Regions from separate parts of the Microbispora hainanensis genome, predicted to be linked through region 2. Evidence: predicted binding sites of a transcription regulator. Region 2 holds the regulator's gene; the other holds the start of a gene.
What was found. Region 2 encodes LexA, which represses DNA repair genes until DNA is damaged. Its sites were predicted from a motif close to TCGAACANNTGTTCGA; they were not measured.
Positions count from the first base shown of each region.

Region 1 (8,520 bases), 4.0 Mb from region 2:
CTCGCGCCGGGCACCGGGGCGGCTGCCGCTGATCGCGTCCGCGGCCTGGGTGAGGACCGCCTCGACGGTCTTGACCTCAACCTCGTTGTGGTGCGCCTCGATGGCGTGGACGACGTCCTCGTGTTCGCCGTACCGGCGGGCGATCTCCGCGCCGATCATCGCGTGGCTGCCCTCGACCTCGTGGGTGAGCGCCTTGCCGATGTCGTGCAGAAGCGCGCACCGCTTGACGAGGTCACGGTCGAGCCCCAGCTCGGAGGCCATGATTCCGGCGATGTGCGCCGACTCGATCAGGTGCTTGAGCACGTTCTGGCCGTAGGAGGTGCGATAGCGGAGCTGGCCCAGCAGCGTGACCAGCTCGGGGTGCATCTCGGTGATGCCCAGCTCGACCAGGGCGTCCTCTCCCGCGCGCACGCACAGGTCCCGCACCTCGGCCTTGCTGCGCTCGTACGCCTCCTCGATGCGCTGGGGGTGGATCCGGCCGTCGAGCACCAGCTTCTCCAGCGTCAGCCTGGCCGTCTCCCGCCGGACCGGGTCGAAACACGACAGCAGCACCGCCTCCGGCGTGTCGTCGATGATCAGATTGACCCCGGTGGTGGACTCGAACGCCCTGATGTTGCGGCCCTCGCGGCCGATGATGCGGCCCTTCATCTCGTCGCCGGGCAGGTGGAGGACGCTCACCACCGACTCGGCCGTCTGCTCGGTGGCGACCCGCTGCACCGCCAGTGTCACGATCTTGCAGGCGCGCTTCTCGCCCTCCTTCCGGGCCTCGCTCTCGATCTCCCGGACGATCAGCGCGGCCTCGCGCTTGGCCTGGTTCTCGATCTCCTTGACCAGCTCCGCCTTGGCCTGCTCGGCCGTCAGGCCGGCGACCCGCTCCAGGATCTCCTGCCGCCGCTCGGCCACCCGCTCCAGCTCCTCACGGCGGTCGGCCAGCTCGGTCTCGGTCTCGGCCAGCTTGCGGGCCCGCTCCGTCTGTCTGCGCGCCTCCTCGTCAAGCCGCTGCTCACGCTCAGCAAGCCGGTTCTCGCGACGCTCGAGGTCGGAGCGCAGTTCCTTGAGCTCCGTCTTGAGGATCCGCGCCTCCTCCTCGACCTCCTTGCGCATCAGCGCTGCGCTTTCGGCGAGTGTCTCCGACTTCTTGAGGATCTCCCCCGCGTCACGCTCCGCCTTCGTGCGGATCTCCTCGGCCTCGCGTCTGGCCTGTTCGAGTTCCTCGTTGACCTCGGCCTTCACCTCGGCGAGCTGCTCGGGCGAGGGGCCGGACGGTGCGACGACGCCGGTGCGGCGCATGACTATGACGAGGGCGGCGATCATCACGAGAGCCAGCAGCACTACCGCAACCGCAAGAACGATCACGATCGTGTCCATGCGCGCTCACCCCTCACGACAACTATTGGCAGAGGTCACACGCGCAGCACGGCAGCGCCCGGTGGCGTCACCAGGACAAATATCGTCGCAATGCCCGGACGCCCCAAGGGGCGGCCGATATGGCCCGGAGGCCGGTCAATGTCTCTCGTCCGTCGTGGTTCACCGTTATGGCAATCCGCGCTGCGCGGAGTAACTCCTCACTGCGGTCGAGATTAAGCGTCAGAGAGGTAACGAGCAAGCAAAGATGCCCTGTCAAGTGACTTTTGCGTGGTGCGATGGCTCACTCGAAGGTCTCCGGAAGCCCATCTGACGGGCTGCCTTCGGCCTCGATCGCCTCTCGGACCACGCGGAAAGCCAGCCCCGGCGAGTAGCCCTTGCGGGCCAGCATGCCGACCAATCGTCGCATGCGAGCCTGCGGCTCCACCCCACGGGTGGCGGCCAGCTTCCGGTCGACGAGCCTGCGTGCGGTCTCGGCCTCCTCGTCCGGATCAAGCTGCCCGACGGCGTCCTTGACCGTCTCCTCGGCCACGCCACGCTGCCGCAGTTCCTGCGCGAGCGCGCGGCGGGCCAGCCCGCGACCGGTGTGCCGGGAGCTCACCCACGCGGCGGCGAACGCCTTGTCGTCGATGAGCCCGACCTCGGAGAACCGCTCAAGCACGGCGTTCGCCGCATCCTCGGGCACGTCCCGCTTACGCAGGGCGTCCGCTAGCTGAGCCCGGGTCTTGGGGGCCATCGTGAGCAGCCTCAGGCAGATGGCCCTGGCCACCGCCTCCGGGTCGGCCGGCGGCCCCGCGCTCGCCGCGGTGCCCTCCTCCGGCCCGTCAGGAAGCCACCCGTCGGACCTCCTACGCTTCCCCCGGCGTCCCGGCGTGCCCGGCTCCCCCAAGCCGGCCCAATCTCCACGGCCTGCCAGGTCTCCCGGCACGCCCGGTCCCTCCGAGCCTGCCCAATCTCCACGGCCTGCCCGGCGTCCCGGCGCGGCCGACTCCCCCGGGCTCGCCCAGTCTCCCGGCGCGGGCCGGTCTCCCCGTGCGCCCGGCTCTTGCAGCCTTGCCCGGTCTCCGCGCGTGCGGCCACGTCCCTGGCGTCGGCGGCCGACAGGGCCGGCTTCCTGGCCCGCCTCCGCCCGCCCGCTCGCCTCGCGGCCGATCTCCTGCCCGCCGATCCTCGAACGCCCGTTTTCCGCACGCCCGGTCTCCGTACGCGCGTTGCCCGCACGCCCGGTCTCCGCACGCCCGCCGTCCGTACGCCCGCTTTCCGCGCGCCGGATCTGCTCGCGGAGGGCGGCGATCGTCGCGGAGACGTCCTCAGCGGGCCTCTGCGGCTCTTCGGCCGGCGCCCAGGGTCCCGAGTTCCAGTCCCCCGGCCCGATCTCGCCGTCCGGGCCAGGGGGCTCGTCGCGCCTCATGCCTGCGCTCAGACGTCACCCGGCTTGGGCGCACTGGCCGCCTTGCTGCCCCGGCCGGAGGTGGGGGCGGCCGGCGTCGCCGGGGCTGCGGGGGGCTCGCTCGGCGTGTCGAGCCGCGGCCCGACTCCGAGCTTCTCCTTGATCTTCTTCTCGATCTCGTTGGCGATGTCGGGGTTGTTCTTGAGGAAGTTGCGGGCGTTCTCCTTGCCCTGCCCGAGCTGGTCGCCCTCGTACGTGTACCAGGCGCCGGCCTTGCGCACGAACCCGTGCTCGACGCCCATGTCGATCAGCCCACCCTCGCGGGAGATGCCTACGCCGTACAGGATGTCGAAGTCGGCCTGGCGGAAGGGCGGGGCCATCTTGTTCTTGACGACCTTCACCCGGGTCCGGTTGCCGACCGGCTCGGTGCCGTCCTTGAGCGTCTCGATCCTGCGCGCGTCCAGCCGCACCGACGCGTAGAACTTCAGCGCCTTGCCACCCGTGGTGGTCTCGGGGCTGCCGAACATGACACCGATCTTCTCGCGGAGCTGGTTGATGAAGATGGCGGTGGTCCGGGTCTGGTTCAGCGCACCGGCGATCTTGCGCAGGGCCTGCGACATCAGGCGGGCCTGGAGACCGACGTGGCTGTCGCCCATCTCGCCCTCGATCTCGGCCTTCGGCACGAGGGCCGCCACCGAGTCGATCACGATGATGTCGACGGCGCCGGAGCGGATCAGCATGTCCGCGATCTCCAGCGCCTGCTCACCGGTGTCCGGCTGGGAGACGAGCAACGCGTCGACGTCGACGCCCAGCTTCTTGGCGTACTCGGGGTCGAGGGCGTGCTCGGCGTCGATGAACGCGGCGATGCCGCCGCCCTTCTGGGCGTTGGCCACGGCGTGCAGGGCGACCGTCGTCTTACCGGAGGACTCTGGGCCGTACACCTCGACGATCCGGCCGCGGGGATAGCCGCCGATGCCGAGGGCGACGTCGAGAGCGATCGAACCGGTGGGGATGACCTCGATCGGGGCACGCGCCTCGTCTCCGAGGCGCATGACACTGCCCTTGCCGAACTGCCGCTCGATTTGCGCGAGGGCGGTCTCAAGGGCCTTCTCGCGGTCGTTGATTGCCATTGGGTGCCCCCTGAAGGGTGTCGTCTGCTCGGTCACCGAAAAGCTACGGGGTGCCACCGACATTTTCCGGAGCTTCCCGCACACCGCCCCGAGAGGTGGGCCGGGAGCCTGTCGCGCCCCGGCGACCTGACGGCGCGCACCCCGGCGGCGACCAGTCCAATATAGCCGAACGACTGTTCGATCACATGCGGAACCGCGGCCGAGCCGGGGACGAACGGCGTCCCAACCGTGCCGTTACATTCCCGGGCCTTACCCTGCCGTGGTTGTCAGCGCGCTGACCTGCGACGATTCTTGTAGCGAAGCTGGATCTCCCCGCTGGAGGGGCTACGTGACGGGCACCGGCGACTACAGCCGACAGCGTCTGGCCCGCCTTGAGGCGCTCGCGGCGCGACTGTCCGGGCAGGGTCTTTCCGCGCGGCTGCTCGGCACGGACGATCCGGTCCTGTCCGTCCGGCACCCCGGCACCGGCAGGCAGACGATCGTCTTCGCGACGCCCTCCGGGGAAGGATGGATGTTCCTGTGGGCTCCGGGCGGCCAGGAGAGCGCCGACGACCCCGGCCGTGCGGCCGAGCTGATCGGTCAGGCCCTCTCCCGGCCCCCATGATCCTCCGTCCGCGCCCCGCCGGGAGCGAACGCCTCGCCCCCGCCGTCAGAGAACGCCTCACCCCCCGCCGGGAGCGAACGACCTCGCCCTGCCACCAGCGAAGGACCTCGCCCTGCCACCAGCGAACGGGTTCACCCTGCCGTCAGCGGACGACCTCGCCCAGCTTCACCCGGGCGCCGGTGCGGAGCACCGCCCGCTGATAGACGCGGGCCGCGCCCAGCAGGACGGCCACCACGGCCACGACCATGAGCACCGCGGCGATGAGGATCTCCACCAGCGGCACGTCGACGGCCGCCGTACGGACGGGCATGACCATCGAGGAGAACGGCGGCACGAACGACAGCACGCGCGCGACCGTGCCCGTCGGCTCGACGGCGGCGAAGTAGGCCGTCAGGTAGGTGAACATCATGAGCATGGTCATCGGCGTCAGGACGCTGTTGAGCTCCTCCTGCCGCGACACCAGGGAGCCGAAGGCGGCGGCGAGCGCCGAGAAGAAGGCGTAGCCCAGCACGAACCAGACGACCGCGCTGACCACGATTCCCCCCATTCCGGGCGGCAGGTCGGCCGTGAAGCCGGTCGCGGACGACGCCGACAGACCGGCGGCGATGACCACGACAAGGTTGACCAGCCCCAGCGCCCCCAGCCCGACGATCTTTCCGCCCAGGAGCTGCCAGGGACGCACCGAGGTGAGCAGGATCTCCACGATGCGGCTGCCCTTCTCCTCGACCACGCCCATCGCGACGAACATCGAGGAGTAGATGAGTAGGAAGAACAGCACCATCACGATCAGGGTGGCGATGCCGGTGCGCACACCCTGATAGCGGGCGTCGGCGCCGACCGACTCCACCGTCAGCGGCGTGATCGTGAGACCGGCCGCCTTGATCTGCGCGTCGCGGTGGGCGCTCTCCAGGATCAGTCCCAGCCGCTGGTCGAGTTCGCCGTTCGCGAGGACCTTGTTTCCATTGATCAGGGCCGCGTCGAGGTCCCCGTCGACCACGGCCTTCCGCGCCGCCGCCTCGTCCGGCAGCCGGGAGTACGCGAGTTGGGCAGCGGGCGGGGGCGCCTCGCCCACCACGCCGACGTCGTAGGTGTCGTCGCCACCCAGGACCTTCGGCAGGAACGCGAGCGCCGCCACCAGGACCGCGCTGACCGCCAGACTGATCAGGTACGACTTCGTCCTGATGCGCGTGCGGATCTCCCGCTGGGCCACCAGCCACAGGCCGTTCATGCCACCGCCTCCCTGAAGATCTCGGCCAGCGTCGGCTGCCTGCGGCCGAAGTGCTCGACCCGGCCGGCTCCCATCGCCGTACGCAGGATGTCCTGGTCGTCGCCCTCGTCGCACAGCAGGACGTCGCGGTCGCCCTCGCGGGTGAGCTCGCCGGGCAGGCCGTCGGCCCAGCCGGGCGCGGCGTCCCTGACCACGACCCGCAGCACCCCGCGGCCCTCCCGCTCGCGCAGCTCGCCGACCGGTCCGTACGCCACCATCCGGCCCGCCGAGATGATGCCGACCGAGTCGCAGAGCTGTTCGACCAGGTCGAGCTGGTGACTGGAGAAGATCACCGGCACGCCCGCGGCGGCGCGGTCCTTGAGCACCTCCGCGAGCGCGTCGACCGCCAGCGGGTCGAGGCCCGAGAACGGCTCGTCGAGGATCAGGACCGCCGGTTCGTGGACGAGCGCGACCGCGAGCTGCACCCGCTGCTGGTTGCCGAGCGACAGCGCCTCCACGGCGTCGTCGCGCCGCTCGACCAGGCCGAGCCGTTCGATCAGGGCGTCGGTGGCCGAGCGCGCGGCGGCCGGGGCGAGCCCGTGGAGCCTGCCGAAGTATTCGATCTGCTCGGCGACCTTCATCTTCTGGTAGAGGCCGCGCTCCTCCGGCATGTAGCCGAACGTCCGGCGGTCGTCGTACGTCAGGGGGCGACCGCCGAGGCGCACCTCGCCGGAGTCGGCGTCGAGCACGCCCATGACGATCCGCATCGTCGTCGTCTTGCCCGCGCCGTTGGCGCCGACGAACCCGAACATCTCGCCCGGCCGTACGGCGAAGCCCACCCCGTCGAGGGCGGTCTTGTCTCCATAGCGTTTGCGCAGGCCGTCGATTTCAAGCACGGGGGGTTGCCTCCACAATCCGTCGCAGAACGTCCATGTAGGTCTCGAAGGCCGCACGCCCCTGATCGGTCAGCGAGAGCCAGGTGCGCGCCCGCTTGCCGACGAAGGTCTTCTCCACGTGGACGTAGCCGGCCTCTTCGAGCGTGAGGATGTGCTTGCTGAGCAGCGAGTCGCTGACCTCGATGGTGTCGCGGAGGAAGCGGAAGTCGGCCTTGTCCGCCGCCGCCAGGGCCGCCATGATCGACAGCCGCACCGGCGCGTGGATGATCTCGTCGAGCTCGTGGCGTGGATGGACTCTCATCAGCTCCTCATCAGGCGGAGTCCGCCGTACACCAGGGGCAGCCCGGCGAGCACCGACAGCGCGACGAGCACCACCGTCCAGCCCGTATCGGGCCGGTCGGGACGCAGGCACATGCCGACGACGAACGGCACCATCATCGTCACCACGTACGCGGCCGAGATCGGCCTGTTGATCTGCTTCAGCAGCCGGTTGTGCACCCGCAGCCGGGCCCAGTACACGCACAGGGCGACCGTCAGGATGATCCACCCGACCCCGGCGAGCATCGGCAGCGGCCGGCCACCGAGGAACATCGCCGGCCAGTAGAGCATCGTGGCCAGTCCCACGAGCAGGTATGCCCGCCCGGGCCCGCGCGATGAATGCCTGACCTGCCGATCCACGCGCCCTATCTCCTGAAGCGCCTCATCGGGACTGAAGTGATCTCCGGTCATGCCCTTCCTCCGTGTTCATCCAGTCAACACGCTAGCAAGCACTCAACCGTCGTTCAAGTGATTGCCATAGGCGACGGAAGGCATGGGGCATGGACGAATCGGCGTGTGGCGGGACCACACCGCCGCGGCGCGGGACGGAGGCCGCCACGGAGCGACAACGCCCGCGCGGCCCGCCGCTCAGAAGGAGAGAGGAATCAGCGCAGCCTGGGGTCCACGTCGACCTCCTGGCAGACGGCCTGCCAGACCCGCTTGGCCGCCACGCCCTCCGCGAGGGCCTGCTCGACCGTACGCCCGCCGAGCCCGGAGATCACGTAGTCCTTCGCCCACGACTCCGCGTACGCCTCACCGAAGTGGCGGCGCATCCTGTTCCAGAAGTCTGTGAGGCGCATGCGTTCAGTATGACGCCGCGGCCCGGATGCTCGTCCGGGCCGCGGGCGCCTTCCACCCCGCTGTCGGGAGACGGGGTCACATGACGCGGGAGCCGTACATCTCGCCCAGGGGATCGGCGAGCAGTTCCAGGCGCGCGCCGTCCGGGTCGCGGAAGTAGATCGAGGCGCCGCTCTCCACCTGGTAGGGCACCCCGGCGGCGTCGAGCTTGCCGCGCAGGCGCTCCCACGTCGCCCGCTCCACGGAGATCGCGATGTGGTGGAGCCCGCCGAGAACCTCCTTGTACGGCTCCAGGTCGAGGCCGGGGAGGTCGAAGAAAGCCAGCAGGTTGCCGTTGCCGATGTCGAAGAAGAAGTGGTTGGACCCGCGGTAGTCGCGGTTCTCGAAGATCTCGGTCAGCGGGAACTCGAGGAGCTCCTGGTAGAAGCGGATGGTCCGCTCGACGTCGGACGAGATCAGTGCGAAGTGGTGCAGACCCCTTGCGCTGCTGGGGGCACGGCGCTCGCTCAGGTAGCGTTCGCGAATCCGCGCGCGCTCCGCCTCGATGGCCGCGTAGTCGATTTCCATACTGAGGAAGCATGTCCCGACAGCAGCATCTCGTACCAGACGCGTAAAGGGAGCAGCCGCGTTCGCCGTCTCCTCCGTTCCGGCGCGCTCCGCTCCCGGCGATGCCCGTCGCCCGGCGGCGGGATGGCGGTGCGGCGTTTTCTGTCGGTGGGGCGATGCATGATGGGCAGGTGGGTGCGCTCGACGGATTCAGCCCGGTGACCAGGGAGTGGTTCACCGGCGCCTTCGCGACGCCGACCGCCGCG
Region 1 covers NZ_CP108086.1:4,642,291-4,650,810, reverse strand. The annotation lists gene rny (ribonuclease Y) at 1-1,368, opposite strand, end outside; gene recX (recombination regulator RecX) at 1,649-2,776, opposite strand; gene recA (recombinase RecA) at 2,785-3,885, opposite strand; gene OHB01_RS21740 (hypothetical protein) at 4,214-4,489, shown strand; gene OHB01_RS21735 (ABC transporter permease) at 4,632-5,717, opposite strand; gene OHB01_RS21730 (ABC transporter ATP-binding protein) at 5,714-6,592, opposite strand; gene OHB01_RS21725 (winged helix-turn-helix domain-containing protein) at 6,585-6,893, opposite strand; gene OHB01_RS21720 (hypothetical protein) at 6,893-7,270, opposite strand; gene OHB01_RS21715 (DUF3046 domain-containing protein) at 7,516-7,710, opposite strand; gene OHB01_RS21710 (VOC family protein) at 7,787-8,275, opposite strand; gene OHB01_RS21705 (Lhr family helicase) at 8,431-8,520, shown strand, end outside.
Region 1: a site for LexA is predicted at 4,051-4,066, ahead of recA (recombinase RecA). Genes of this name have one in related genera too.

Region 2 (8,520 bases):
TCCACGGCGCCGCCAGGGCCTCCTCGGCGCCGATCTCGCCCGGGACGAGAGCGGGGTGTGGCGGATCCGCCGCATCCTGCCGGGGGAGTCCTCCGACCACGAGGCCCGCTCGCCGCTGCTCGCGCCCGGCGTCGCCGTACGCGAGGGCGACGCGATCGTCGCCGTCGGCGGGCGCCCGGTGGACCCGGTACGCGGGCCGCTGGCGCTGCTGTCCGGGATGGCGGGACGGCCCGTGGAGCTGACCGTACGGCCCGGCTCCGGCGGCGAGACCCGCAGGGTCGTCGTCAGGCCGGTCGCCGACGAGACGCGGCTGCGCTACCACGACTGGGTGGCCGGGCGGCGGGCGTTCGTGCGCGAGGCGTCGGGCGGGCGGGTCGGCTACCTACACGTGCCGGACATGATGTCCACCGGCTGGGCGCAGTTCCACCGGGACCTGCGCGCCGAGATGGACCGCGACGCGCTTGTCGTGGACATCCGCGACAACGGCGGCGGTCATGTCTCCGAGCTGGTGCTGGAGAAGCTGCAGCGACGGGTGACCGGGTGGCAGCTCAGCCGGGGATACGAGCCGGGGCGCTACCCCGAGGACGCGCCTCGCGGGCCCGTCGTGGCCGTCACCGACGAGTTCGCCGGATCGGACGGCGACATCGTCAGCGCCGGGATCAAGAACCGCGGCATCGGGCCGCTCGTGGGCACGCGGACCTGGGGCGGCGTGATCGGCATCGACTCGCGCTACTCGCTCGTGGACGGGACCGTCGTCACGCAGCCGCGCTACTCGTTCTGGCTGGAGGGCGAGGGGTGGGGCGTCGAGAACCACGGCGTCGACCCGGACGTCGAGGTCGTCGCGACGCCGCAGGACCTGGTCGCCGGGCGGGATCCCCAGCTGGCGCGGGCGGTGGAGCTGGCCCTGGCGGCGCTCGAGGACAGGCCGCCGGCCGCTCCGCCGGAGCTGCCGCCGCTGCCGTGACGCCGTGCCCCCGTGCCCCCGTGCCCCCGTACGGTGCCATGGTGCCGTGCGGGGCATGTGCTCGATTGCGTGCACAGCACGGTGCTCGATTGCGTGCACAGCATGGTGCTCGATTGCCTGCGGGGCATGGTGCCGTGACGGGACGTTGACGATGGACTGGCCTTCCGGACAAAATTACGCCCGAGCCACAAAACCAGTTCATATCGATGTAGGCGTGCGGTCAGGGCATGCCGCGACCACCACCGCTCCGGCGGTGGTCTGGGGTGCGCGCCTGACCGTATGGCTCGCCGTCGGCGTGCGCCCCGCGTGGGAGGCACGTCTTGTACAGACGAATTCTCGGCGGGCTGACGACCGCCGCCGCGGTTGCGGCGACCGTGCTCGTCGTCACCGGGTCACCGGCTAACGCCGCCGGCACGGGCACCGGCTACCTGCACACCAGCGGGAACAAGATCGTCGACAGCACCGGCGCGACGGTCCGGCTGACCGGCATCAACTGGTTCGGCATGGAGACCGACAACAAGACCTTCCACGGGTTGTGGGCGAACAACCCGTGGAAGAGCCAGCTCGACCTCATGGCGAGCCTCGGTTACAACACCATCCGGGTGCCGTTCTCCGACGACGCGCTGAAGCCGGGCGCGCAGGCGACGAGCGTCAACACCTACTCCAACCCCGACCTGATCGGCCTGTCCCCGCTGCAGATCCTCGACAAGGTCGTGGACTACGCGGGCCAGAAGGGCATGCGGATCATCCTCGACCGGCACCGCCCGACCAGCGCGGGCCAGACGGCGCTGTGGTACACCTCCGGCGTCCCCGAGTCGACCTGGATCAACGACTGGAAGTCGCTGGCCCAGCACTACGCGGGCAACCCCACCGTCATCGGGGCCGACCTGCACAACGAGCCGCACGCCGACGGCACCAACCCGAACGCGAAGGGCTCCTGCTGGGGCTGCGGCGACGAGTCGCGCGACTGGCGCCTGGCGGCCGAGCGGGCCGGCAACGCGATCCTGTCCGTGCAGCCCAACTGGCTGATCTTCGTGGAGGGCGTGAGCTGCCCGAGCGGCGGCGAGTCCAACGTCTGGGACAACGACCCCAGCAACGACGAGGACTGCGGCTGGTGGGGCGGCAACCTCACCAAGGCCGGGCAGTATCCGGTGCGGCTCAACGTGGCCAACCGGCTCGTCTACTCGCCCCACGAGTACGCCACCTCGGTCTTCCACCAGAACTGGTTCGACGACCCGTCCTACCCGGCCAACATGCCGGCCATCTGGGACAAGTACTGGGGCTACCTCTACAAGCAGAACATCGCCCCGATCATGGTCGGCGAGTTCGGCACGACGCTCGCCAGCAACATCGACAAGATCTGGCTCCAGGAGCTCATGAAGTACATGGGCACCGGCGTGAACGGCATGTCGTTCACCTACTGGTCGTGGAACCCCAACTCGGGTGACACGGGCGGCATTCTCAAGGACGACTGGGCGACGGTCGACCAGGCCAAGCAGAGCATCATCTCGCCCTACCTGATCCCGCCGACCGGCGGTGGTGGCACCCCGACGCCGCCGGTGTCGCCCTCGCCCTCGCCCTCGGCCTCGCCGTCGGCGTCTCCGACTCGGTCGCCCTCCCCATCGCCGTCTCCCTCGCCGTCTCCCTCCCCGTCGCCGTCCGCGTCTCCCTCGTCGCCGGGCGGGAAGACCTGCACGGCCACGTACAAGGTCGTCAACGAGTATCCCGGCGGCTTCCAGGGCGAGGTCACGGTCAAGGCGGGTTCGTCGGCCATCTCGGGCTGGACAGTGAACTGGTCCTTCCCGAACGGCCAGAGCATCACGCAGCTCTGGAACGGCACGCTCAGCGCGAGCGGGTCCAACGTCACGGTGACGAACATGTCCTACAACGGCACGCTGGGCGCCGGCGCCTCGACCGCGTTCGGCTTCAACGGAAGCTGGTCGGGCAGCAACGGCGTTCCGTCCTCGGTCACCTGTACGGCGAGCTGAGCGGGCGCGTCACGTCAGCACGGCGGCGATCCTCGACAGGATCTCCTCCAGGATCGCCGCCGATGTCGCGAAGTTGAGGCGGGCGAAGGTGTCGCCGCCTCCGTACATCGGGCCCGGGTTGAGCCTGACCCGGGCCTCCCGCTCGACGAACGCCGCCGCGCCGGGCACCCCGAAGTCGAGCCACGCGAGATAGGTGGCCTCGGGAACGCGGTAGCCGACCGACGGGAGCCGCTCGGCGACGAGCCTGCGGTTGCGGTCGAGGATCGCCAGCACCTCCTCCAGCCACGCGTCGCCGTGCCGCCAGGCGGCCACCGTGGCCTCCACCCCGAGCACGCTGGGCGCGCCGAAGATGTGGGCGGGCTGGCGGCCGAGTGCGTCCCTGGCCTCCTTCGCGCCGAGGTGGGCCACCGAGCAGTGCAGTCCGCCCATGTTGAAGGCCTTGCTGGCGGAGGTCAGCGTGACCGTGCGCTCGGGGAGGATCGTGGCGAACGGGATGTGCCGCTTCGGGGCGTACGTCAGGTCGGCGTGGATCTCGTCGGCGATCACCAGCGTGCCGTGCCGATCGGCGTACGCGGCGACGCCTTCGAGCTCCTCACGGGTGAACGAACGGCCCGACGGGTTCTGCGGGTTGACCAGCAGGAGCACACTGACGGGCTCTCCGGGGACCTCGAACCTGCCGTCGGCCGTCAGCGGCATGGGCACCAGGCGGCGGTTCATCCCGGTGATGGTGGTGAGGAAGGGGTCGTAGGCGGGGACGTGCAGTGCCACGGCGTCGCCGGGCTCGGTCAGGACGTGCAGCAGCACCTGGAGAGCCTGGTTGAGGTCGGTGAAGGACCGCACGTGGGCCGGATCGGCCCGCCAGCCGTGCCGCGTCTCCATCCGCTCGGCGAACGCCTCCGCCAGTGGTCCCGCGGTCGGGGTGTCCAGCCAGGCGGGATAGCCGAGGTCCTTGGCGGCGCGTCGCGCTATGGCCTCCGTGACCACGTCGGGCACGGGGAAGTCCATGTCGGCGACCCAGGCGGGGATGACGCCGGGCGCGGCCTGCGCCCACTTGATTCCGTCACGGCCCCGGGCCGCGTCGAGGGAGAGGGAGTCGAGCTTCATCCGACTCACCCTAATTGCCGGTTGACGACCGCCGAAAAGGCGGCCGCCGCGCCCCGCGATCCCGTCGTGCCGCGGGGCGCCGGCGCGGCTACAGCTTGCGAAGGACAGCCGTGACCTTGCCGAGCACGGTGGCCTCGTCGCCCGGGATCGGCTCGTAGTTGGGGTTGTGCGGCACCAGCCACACGTGCCCGTCCTTGCGCTTGAAGGTCTTCACGGTGGCCTCGCCGTCGATCATCGCGGCCACGATGTCGCCGTTGTCGGCGACCGGCTGCTGCCGGACCACGACCCAGTCGCCGTCGGCGATGGCGGCCTCGATCATCGAGTCGCCGGAGACCTGGAGCAGGAACAGCGTGCCCTCGCCCACGAGCTGCTTGGGCAGGGCGAACACGTCCTCGATGCTCTGCTCGGCGAGGATGGGCCCACCGGCCGCGATGCGGCCGACCAGCGGCACGTAGGCCGCGGTGGGCCGGCTGAACCCGGGCTCCTCCTCGGAGGTGGCGTCGGGGTCCACCCACAGCACCGGCTCGCCCGGCAGCCGGACCTCCAGGGCCCGGGGCCGATGGGGATCACGCCGGAGGTAGCCCTTACGCTGGAGCGCCGTGAGCTGGTGCGACACGCTGGAGGTGCTGGTCAGCTGGACCGCTTCCCCGATCTCCCGCATGGACGGCGGATAACCGCGCTGCTGGACCGAGTCGCGGATCACCTCGAGAATCTTCCGCTGCCTGGGGGTGAGGCCAAGCGAGTCGCGCCTGCGAACCGCGAGGTCGCTGACGCCATTCGCCTGCTCACTTCGGTCACTCACGATGCCACCTCTCAATCCGTGTTCCTCGTGTCGCACAGAGCGACCGTACCGCGATTCAAGATCACCGTCAAACAATTGTTCGATATCCAGCGAAATCGCCGATCTCGCCGTCCGCCTTCATCGTACGGGAGTTCGATCGATCCCGTGTTCGATTTCCCCGATCTTCTTCGGCCGCTGTAGGCGCAGGTCAGAAGCCGTACGAAAAGCGGCCGGGAAAAGGCGCGTAAACGGCCTATTCCACGACGGCCGGGGCGCGTGATGCGGCCGTGACCCGGGGTGCGACACGCGGGCGGAGCAGGGACTTCCTTGCCCAAGGCCGGTTCGACTTGCGTTCAAGGTCGGGCGCTCCTACGGTTGGACCACAACATCTAGTAGTCACACCGGTGTAAGTTCACCACACCTTGTGTTCGGGGATGTGCGTTCAGGGAGGCGATGAAGTGCACTGTCCGTTCTGTCGCCACCCGGACACCCGGGTCGTGGACAGCCGCGCGGCAGAGGACGGGGCGGCGATCCGTCGCCGGCGCACCTGTCCCGAGTGCGGGCGCAGGTTCACCACGCAGGAGACCGTACTGCTGATGGTGAGCAAGCGCAGCGGAGTCACCGAGCCGTTCTCCCGCGAGAAGGTCATCGCCGGCGTGCGGCGGGCCTGTCAGGGGCGCCCGGTCAGCGAGGACTCCCTCGCCCAGCTCGGGCAGCGCGTCGAGGAGAGCATCCGGGGCACGGGCGCGGCCGAGATCGCCTCCCACGAGGTCGGCCTGGCCATCCTGGGCCCGCTCCGCGATCTCGACGAGGTGGCCTACCTGCGCTTCGCGTCGGTCTACCGCAGCTTCGAGACGCTGGCGGACTTCGAGGCGGAGATCGAGCGGCTCCGCGCGGCCCACGGCACCGCAGCCCATGGCACCGGGGGCGAGGAATAAGACGCCTTCCGGGGGACCGGGACGAGGCGGGCGGGGCGCGACGGCGCACCGCGACTATGTGGTTTCAACGAGCGTGGTCCGGAGAAGGGGCTCCATCGGGCCCTGGGAGGGGGAAGTCATGACGGAGACCGTGAGCGGCACGGTGTCGGGTGCGGGGGGTCGCCCGGGCAAGCGCCCGCGCAAGGGCCTGAAGATGAAGCGCATCTTCACCACCCCGGGTGTCCACCCGTACGACGAGGTCCGCTGGGAGCGGCGCGACGTCGTGATGACGAACTGGCGGGACGGCTCGGTCAACTTCGAGCAGCACGGCGTGGAGTTCCCGGACTTCTGGTCGGTCAACGCGGCCAACATCGTCACCACCAAGTACTTCCGCGGGGCGGTGGGCACCCCGCAGCGCGAGTCGAGCCTCAAGCAGCTCGTCGACCGGGTCGTGGGCGTCTACACCAGGACCGGCGTCGAGAACGGCTACTTCGCCTCCGACGAGGACGCGGAGATCTTCGACCACGAGCTCAAGCACGCGCTGATCCACCAGGTCTTCAGCTTCAACTCCCCGGTGTGGTTCAACGTCGGCACCCGCTCCCCCCAGCAGGTGAGCGCCTGCTTCATCCTGGCCGTGGACGACACGATGGAGTCGATCCTCGACTGGTACAAGGAAGAGGGCGTCATCTTCAAGGGCGGCTCCGGCTCCGGGGTCAACCTCTCCCGCATCCGCTCGTCCAAGGAACTGCTGTCCAGCGGCGGCACGGCCAGCGGCCCGGTGTCCTTCATGCGCGGCGCCGACGCCTCCGCCGGCACCATCAAGTCGGGCGGCGCCACCCGCCGGGCGGCCAAGATGGTCGTCCTCGACGTGGACCACCCCGACATCGAGGAGTTCATCGAGACCAAGGCGCGCGAAGAGGACAAGATCCGCGCGCTGCGCGACGCCGGGTTCGACATGGACCTCGGCGGCAAGGACATCGTGTCCGTGCAGTACCAGAACGCCAACAACTCGGTGCGGGTCTCCGACGAGTTCATGCGGGCCGTCGAGGCGGGCGACAAGTTCGGCCTGCGGGCCCGGCTGACCGGCGAGGTCATCGAAGAGGTCGAGGCGCGGTCGCTGTTCCGCAAGATGGCCCAGGCCGCCTGGGAGTGCGCCGACCCCGGCCTGCAGTACGACGACACGATCAACGACTGGCACACCTGCCCCGAGACCGGGCGCATCACGGCCAGCAACCCCTGCTCGGAGTACGTCCACCTGGACAACTCCTCGTGCAACCTCGCGTCGATCAACCTGCTGAAGTTCCTGCGCGACGACGACTCCTTCGACGTCGCGACCTTCGTGAAGGTCACCGAGCTGATCATCACCGCGATGGACATCTCGATCACCTTCGCCGACTTCCCGACGCAGAAGATCGCCGAGACCACCCGGGCGTACCGCCAGCTCGGCATCGGCTACGCCAACCTGGGCGCGCTGCTGATGGCGACCGGGCACGCGTACGACTCCGACGGCGGCCGGGCCATCGCGGCCGGGATCACATCGCTGATGACCGCCGTGTCCTACCGCCGCTCGGCCGAGATCGCCGGGATCGTCGGCCCGTACGACGGCTACCAGCGCAACGCCGAGCCGCACAAGCGGGTCATGCGCAAGCACGCCGCGGCCAACGACGACCTGCGCACGCTCGGCGACATGGACAAGGCCCTGCACACCGAGGCCACCCGGCAGTGGCAGGAGTGCCTCAAGCTGGGCGAGAAGAACGGCTACCGCAACGCCCAGGCGTCGCTGCTCGCCCCGACCGGCACCATCGGCCTGATGATGGACTGCGACACCACCGGCATCGAGCCCGACCTGGCGCTGGTGAAGTTCAAGAAGCTCGTCGGCGGCGGCTCGATGCAGATCGTCAACCAGACGATCCCGCGGGCGCTGCGCCGGCTCGGCTACCCGGAGGAGCAGGTCGAGGCCATCGTCGAGTACATCGCCGAGCACGGCCACGTCGTGGACGCCCCCGGCCTGCGGCCGGAGCACTACGAGGTGTTCGACTGCGCGATGGGCGAGCGGGCCATCGCCCCGATGGGCCACGTCCGGATGATGGCGGCCGTCCAGCCGTTCCTGTCCGGCGCCATCTCCAAGACCGTCAACCTGCCCGAGTCGGCCACCGTGGACGACATCGAGCAGGTCTACCTGGAGGGCTGGAAGCTCGGCCTCAAGGCCCTGGCCGTCTACCGCGACAACTGCAAGGTCGGCCAGCCGCTGTCGGTCGCGAAGAAGACCTCCGAGGAGGCCCCCGCAGAGGCGGCGGACAAGGAGCCGGTCGTCCAGGTCGTGGAGGTCGCGCGGCCGACCAGGCGGCGGATGCCCAACCAGCGGCCGAGCACCACCACCCGCTTCACGGTGGGCGGCGCCAAGGGCTACATGACCGCCTCGTCCTACCCCGACGACGGTCTCGGCGAGGTCTTCCTCAAGATGTCCAAGCAGGGCTCGACCCTCGCGGGCGTGATGGACGCCTTCTCCGTGGCGATCTCGATCGGCCTCCAGTACGGCGTGCCGCTCGACACGTACGTGCAGAAGTTCGTCAACATGCGCTTCGAGCCGGCGGGCATGACCGACGACCCCGACGTCCGGATGGCGCAGTCCGTGATGGACTACATCTTCCGGCGGCTCGCGCTCGACTACCTGCCGTACGAGGACCGGGCCGCCCTCGGGATCTTCTCCGCGTCCGAGCGGGCCGCGCAGCAGCGCGGTGAGGACCCGGCCGCGCTGCAGGACGT
Region 2 covers NZ_CP108086.1:8,686,880-8,695,399, reverse strand. The annotation lists gene OHB01_RS39295 (S41 family peptidase) at 1-964, shown strand, start outside; gene OHB01_RS39290 (cellulase family glycosylhydrolase) at 1,285-2,952, shown strand; gene OHB01_RS39285 (MalY/PatB family protein) at 2,962-4,056, opposite strand; gene lexA (transcriptional repressor LexA) at 4,145-4,861, opposite strand; gene nrdR (transcriptional regulator NrdR) at 5,296-5,775, shown strand; gene OHB01_RS39270 (vitamin B12-dependent ribonucleotide reductase) at 5,894-8,520, shown strand, end outside.